Regions from separate parts of the Staphylococcus sp. acrmy genome, predicted to be linked through region 1. Evidence: predicted binding sites of a transcription regulator. Region 1 holds the regulator's gene; each other region holds the start of a gene.

Region 1 (2,279 bases):
TACTGCTGAAGCTGGCTGTTTAATTAACTCTGGGCTAATTAGGTGTTTAGCTACCAACTTCATTTTATTCTGTTGATCCATCATATCGAGACGCATAAGCGATAAATCTGGTAATGCATCTTGAACTTCGTTGATGACCCTAAAGCCGGCTTGCTCAGATGGAAACATTAACGGGTGAACATGATTCTCTAAGTTTCTGGCTAATCGAATACGCGATGACATTACAATCGGTGACTCGGCAGTTTCTTTCATCCATTCACTTATAGGCGTATTAATATCACTCATTAGGTTCCACCCCACTCTCCTCTTTCAAAGCCTTAATTTCATCTCGAATTACCGCTGCCTCTTCAAAGTTTTGTTCTTCAATTAAGGTATTTAAATACTTCGTTTTTTCTTCAATTTGTTTCTTGATTGCAAGTTTCTTATGCGAAGAACGAGGTGTTTTACCTACGTGTTCAATTTGTCCTCCTTGCACACGTCTCACAATGTTTACAATGTCATCTTTAAACGTCGCATAACAATTGGCACATCCAAATTTCCCTACATGCGCAATATCTTTTAACGTCATGTTACATGTAGGACATCGTTTTTCTTCTTGAAAAGCTACTTCATGAAAATTAATTCCATGTTTAGCCGCCAAATGTTGCAATATTTGTTTTACGACAAATGCTTCTTCAATGTCATCCTGGAACTGTGAATATGAGGAAGTAGAGTCATTCTGTTGCCAAGGGTTATCACCCTCTGCACATATTGAACATACCCATTTTTCAGAAGTTCCTTCTTTACTTTTAACTGTGAGTTTAACCTCTGCTTCATTTAAATGACAATTTTCGCAAAGCACACATAGACACCTCGCTTTTTCTCTATTAATAGTAATTAATAATTGGTAATAATCGTTTCAAGATGTTAGCTCTAATGATATCTCGTGCCACCACATCCATTTTTAATGTTTCGCGATCGACAATGACGTGAATCATTCGAGCTTCTCTTTCACTAATTAAGCCTTTATCCAATAGACCATCTATAATGTAATATGCCTGTTGTTGTGAGATTGATGGGCCTATTAAACGCATTAAATGATTAATATATCCTGTTGCATCTTTATTTTCAATTTTAGTGATTCGGATGTAACCTCCGCCACCACGTTTACTTTCTATTTCATAGCCATGTTCATTTGTAAATCTTGTTTTAATAACATAATTTAATTGAGAAGGTACACAGTCGAAACGTTGAGCAATATTTGCCCGTTGAATTTCTACCACGTCTTCATTAGTTTCTTCAAATAATTTTTTAATGTACTGTTCTATGATGTCAGACATGTTGTGCATGATTTACCACCTCTTTTGACCTTCTTTGACTATATTATAGGAGCATCTTTGACCTTTTTCAACCAATTTGTTTTTTAATTATTAAAAAATTAGGATGTTACATTTACTAATTTAATGTATTATATTAGGTAAATAAAAGATAAAGGAGTAGAGTTATGCATATTCTCATTGGGATTATTGGGATTATTTTCTTTTTAGCGCTTGCATTCTTATTTAGCTCTGACAGAAAAAATATTCGTTGGCAATATGTGGGTATATTGCTTGTTATCCAACTTGTTTTTGCGTTCATTTTATTAAAAACAACAGCAGGTATTACAGTTATCGGTGGCATTTCAGAGGGATTTAACTACTTATTACAGAAAGCAGCAGAAGGGGTTAACTTTGTATTTGGCGGATTTAAATATGTCGATCCAAAAAATCCACCATTCTTCTTTAACGTGCTGTTACCAATCGTCTTTATTTCAGCATTGATCGGTATTTTACAATATACTCGAATTTTGCCATGGATTATTAATGTTTTAGGATTCTTAATCTCTAAAATCAACGGTATGGGACGTTTAGAATCATACAATGCAGTTGCAGCAGCAATCTTAGGACAATCAGAAGTTTTCATTTCTTTAAAAAAACAATTACCTTACATACCTAAACACCGTTTATATACTTTAACGGCTTCGGCAATGTCTACTGTTTCAGCGTCAATCATTGGTGCTTACTTCAGTCTAATTGAACCTAAATATGTCGTTACTGCCGTAGTATTAAACTTATTCGGTGGTTTCATCATCGCATCTATCATTAACCCTTATAAAGTTAATGAAGAAGAAGATAAACTATTAGTTGATGAAAGCGAAACTAGAAATCAATCGTTCTTCGAAATGTTAGGGGAATACATTTTAGACGGTTTCAAAGTTGCCGTTATCGTAGGCGCAATGTTAATCGGTTATATCGCTATTA
Region 2 (2,279 bases), on a different contig from region 1:
AGGCAGTATTGCTTATTTAAAAGAAGCGGAAAAAATCTCTGAATTTTTAAGTTTAATAGGTGGCTATCAAGCGTTATTAAAATTTGAGGACGTACGTATCGTTAGAGATATGAGAAACTCGGTTAATCGCTTGGTCAATTGTGAGACGGCTAATTTAAATAAGACCGTCAGTGCTGCGATGAAACAAGTTCAAAGTATCCAATTGATCGATCAAGAAATTGGCTTGGATAACTTGCCAGATCGTTTGAGAGAGATTGCTAAATTACGCGTCGAACATCAAGAGATTTCTTTAAAAGAACTCGGTGAAATGTTATCAACAGGTGCCATCTCGAAATCGGGCGTTAATCATCGCTTGAGAAAGCTAAATGAACTTGCTGATAAATTGCGTAGTGGCGAGAAAATAGAATTATAGATAAACTACAAACACCTAAAATTTGGTTGTGTATCAATCCAATGTTTTGGGTGTTTGTTATTATAATGTTAAATTGTAGCTTGAGCCCCTAAAAAGTCCCTGAAAATGAGTTTTAGATGGCGTGTTATTAATGGCAGATATAGAAAAAAGCCCATTGTTATGGGCTTTTGATTTTAACAATGTATTTAATTAGTATATAATAACCCCCTCGAGAGGAATCGAACCTCTATCTTAAGAACCGGAATCTTACGTGCTATCCATTACACTACGAGGAGCTAATTTGAAAACGTATTTCTGTACTATTTATTCATTTAAAAGTACAATTTATATGTATGTTTATAGTGTACAAAATATTTTTAATTTGAGTCAAACGTCCGAGAAAAAGGATAGGTTAAATTTTTGACCATTTTTGACTTTTGATGTAAAATACAATGTAACAGTTAATTATGAGGAGGAAATATAAATGAATTTAATTCCTACAGTTATTGAAACAACAAACCGCGGTGAACGCGCATATGATATTTATTCTAGATTATTAAAAGACCGTATCATCATGTTAGGTTCAGCTATTGATGATAACGTAGCAAACTCAATTGTATCACAATTATTATTCTTACAAGCTCAAGATTCTGAAAAAGATATTTACCTATATATTAATTCTCCAGGTGGCAGTGTCACAGCTGGTTTTGCAATCTATGATACGATTCAACACATTAAACCTGATGTACAAACTATTTGTATCGGTATGGCTGCATCAATGGGTTCATTCTTATTAGCTGCTGGTGCAAAAGGTAAACGTTATGCATTACCAAATGCTGAAGTAATGATTCACCAACCATTAGGTGGCGCTCAAGGTCAAGCTACTGAAATCGAAATTGCTGCTAATCACATTCTAAAAACACGTGAAAAATTAAATAGAATTTTAGCAGAACGTACTGGCCAAAGCATTGAAAAAATCCAACAAGACACAGACCGTGATAATTTCTTAACAGCTGACGAAGCTAAAGAATACGGTTTAATCGACGGAGTTATGCAACCAGAAGATTAATCATTAAAGATTGAAAAGAGGGAACGCAATCAATGCGCTCCCTCTTATTTTTTATTATTTTTTCGAAGTGTGCTTTAAAAATAATTGAATCGAAACAGCGAGTAATAGAATGCCTACAATAATAAAAGTAATAGACATAATTTTGATTACTACATTATTTTCAAAAGCAAAAATACCATTCAAGATAAGACATAAGCTTGCAATAATGAGCAATATATAAGTTAATTTGGAATCGTTCATAATTAGAACCTCTAGTATTAATCTTTAATTAAATCTTCGAGAGCCAGTTTTAAATTAGGATATTTAAAGTTATAGCCTAACGCATCGAGTTTGTTAGGTAATACTTTTTGAGTATCTAGCACAACGGTAGACATTTCACCTAGAACGGCTCTCATTGCAAGTGATGGTGCCCATGTTTCATGAGGTTTGTGCATTACGCGAGCAAGAGTATAACCGAATAGATTTTGACGTTCAGGTAAAGGAGAAGCCATATTGAAAGGTCCACGTGCTGCTTGGTTATCAATTGTGAATAAAATGGCTTGTACAAGGTCATCTATATGAATCCAAGAATACCATTGAGAACCAGAACCTAACTTACCGCCTACAAAGAATTTATAAGGCAATTTCATAGTTTGTAGTGCGCCACCGTCATCAGATAAAATCATACTAAATCTTCCTAGAACCACACGCGTTCCAAAATCCTCAAAGCGTTTAGCAAAACGTTCCCATTGATATACTACGTCTGATAAGAAATCAAATGGAAGTGTTTGATATTTTTCGGTATAGGTATGATGAAGGCTTGGAGGGTAATAACCCATG
Region 3 (2,279 bases), on a different contig from region 1:
TATGTTGAAACACCATTTAGAAAAGAAGGGCTTAAAGCATTTTCATTTAATCGACTACAACGCCCTAAATTCATTATAACCATTGTAGCTATTGTCGCAGCTCTTCCATTACTATTGATCTTTGTTGGCGCATTTGATCGTTTTGGAAAATATGAAATTGATAACAAGGCAAATTCATTTAATACGAATGAAGTAGATAAATACTTGGTAAGAATGATGCCTGGTGAAAATATTCATCTTGATGGCTCAACAAGTGAAAGTAAGGAAAAAGATCAAGTCGATACGAATATTAGTCCATTATTAATTGGTGATTCGGTAATGGTAGATATTGGGGAAACATTTAAATCACGAGCACCTAAAGCAACTATCGATGGTAAAGTTGGACGTCATTTACAAGAAGCGTTAACTATTGCTGGCAATTATTCAAATTATAATAAACCATCAGATCAAGTAGTATTGGAACTTGGAACGAATGGTGGCTTCTCTGAAAATGAATTGAATCAACTTATCAGTAAATTTGGAGATGCCCAAATTTATTTAGTGAATACGCGTGTACCACGTGATTGGCAAGATGATGTTAATAAACACCTTGCTAATGCTGCTAAAAAGCATAAAAACGTGACATTAGTTGACTGGTATAAACGTTCAGAAGGGCATTCTGAATATTTCGCATCAGACGGTATCCATTTAGAAAATAGTGGCGTTAAAGCATTGTCAGATGAAATTATTAAGACAATCAAAAGTAATACGAAAAATAAATAAGATTGACTAGTTGAAAATTGTACTACTTTTAAGTACTTTCATTTCTAGTCCACTTTGTAGGAGCGAGACAACGAAATCTGTGAACTTTCATTTGATTTCAGTCTTGCTCCTTTTTCATATTAAAAAAGTTTGACCATAATATCTGAAAATGCCGATAGGTTTGATGTTTAAAATAAGCGCAATCGTGATAAATATTTTAAGTAATAGTAATTAAAATGTTGTCATAGTAGGCTTTGGGCTTTGCATAAATTAACTTAAAAAGTTAAGTATAATTGTTGCTTAATAGTCAAATAGGGATTATAATGTATTTAAGGTCAAAGAAAGTCAAAGTCAAAAAAGGAGTATTTGACCTGGCTCTTATCAAATAAGTAGGGGTGACAAATTTGGATATTAATCAAATGACATATACCGTTCAAAGTGCATTACAAAAAGCAGTTGAACTTAGTAAAGAATATGAATTACAAAACATTGAAGTTGAAGCTATATTAAAAGGAACGTTAGATGAAAGTGACAGTTTATTTAAAAGCATACTAGAACGTGCAAATATCGATACTGAAGAATTAAATCAAGCTTACAATAATAAATTAAAAAATTATCCTTCAGTCCAAGGTGACAATGTTCAATATGGACAATATATTAGTCAAAAAGCAAATGAGTTATTAAATAAAGCAGAATCGTACATGAATGATTACGAAGATCAATATATTTCAATGGAACATATCTTGCGTGCTGCAATGGACATTGATGAAACAACTCAACAATATGTCGGAAATAAAGCAGAAGTTGTTAAAGAAATTATTACTAAAGTTAGAGGGGGAAATCATGTGACTTCACAAAATCCAGAAGTAAACTATGAAGCATTAGAAAAATATGGCCGTGACTTAGTAGAAGAAGTTCGCCAAGGTAAAATGGACCCTGTCATCGGTAGAGATGAAGAAATTCGAAATACGATTAGAATTTTAAGTCGTAAAACAAAAAATAACCCAGTATTAATTGGGGAACCTGGTGTAGGTAAAACAGCTATTGTCGAAGGCTTAGCTCAACGTATTGTACGTAAAGACGTACCTGAATCTCTATTAGACAAAACTATTTTTGAATTAGATTTAAGTGCTTTAGTTGCTGGTGCTAAATTCAGAGGTGAGTTTGAAGAACGTTTAAAAGCAGTGCTTAAAGAAGTTAAAGAAGCTGAAGGACGTATTATCTTATTCATCGATGAAATTCACATGCTAGTAGGCGCTGGTAAAACAGATGGCGCTATGGATGCAGGTAATATGTTAAAACCAATGTTAGCACGTGGTGAATTACACTGTATCGGTGCAACAACACTCAATGAATATCGTGAATATATTGAAAAAGATTCAGCATTAGAACGTCGTTTCCAAAAAGTAGGCGTAAGTGAACCTGATGTAGAAGATACAATTTCTATCTTACGTGGATTAAAAGAACGCTATGAAGTATATCATGGTGTGCGTATTCAAGACCGTGCATTGGTAGCAGCTGCTGAATTATCAGATCGC

What was found. The regulator CtsR, encoded in region 1, represses protease genes until heat stress. The targets are predictions, from matches to a motif close to ATGGTCAATAAAGGTCAAACA.
Region 2: clpP (ATP-dependent Clp endopeptidase proteolytic subunit ClpP) is a predicted target of CtsR. The motif match lies at 809-829, and genes of this name have one in related genera.
Region 3: clpB (ATP-dependent chaperone ClpB) is a predicted target of CtsR. The motif match lies at 1,073-1,093, and genes of this name have one in related genera.

Annotation. Positions count from the first base shown of each region.
Region 1 covers NZ_JALCVE010000009.1:4,672-6,950, reverse strand. The annotation lists gene FH144_RS09455 (protein arginine kinase) at 1-285, opposite strand, end outside; gene FH144_RS09450 (UvrB/UvrC motif-containing protein) at 278-841, opposite strand; gene FH144_RS09445 (CtsR family transcriptional regulator) at 867-1,328, opposite strand; gene FH144_RS09440 (NupC/NupG family nucleoside CNT transporter) at 1,484-2,279, shown strand, end outside.
Region 2 covers NZ_JALCVE010000005.1:93,066-95,344, reverse strand. The annotation lists gene whiA (DNA-binding protein WhiA) at 1-412, shown strand, start outside; tRNA gene FH144_RS06790 (tRNA-Arg) at 616-687, opposite strand; gene clpP (ATP-dependent Clp endopeptidase proteolytic subunit ClpP) at 876-1,460, shown strand; gene FH144_RS06780 (hypothetical protein) at 1,515-1,700, opposite strand; gene FH144_RS06775 (TIGR01777 family oxidoreductase) at 1,718-2,279, opposite strand, start outside.
Region 3 covers NZ_JALCVE010000002.1:329,174-331,452, reverse strand. The annotation lists gene FH144_RS03350 (acyltransferase family protein) at 1-762, shown strand, start outside; gene clpB (ATP-dependent chaperone ClpB) at 1,146-2,279, shown strand, end outside.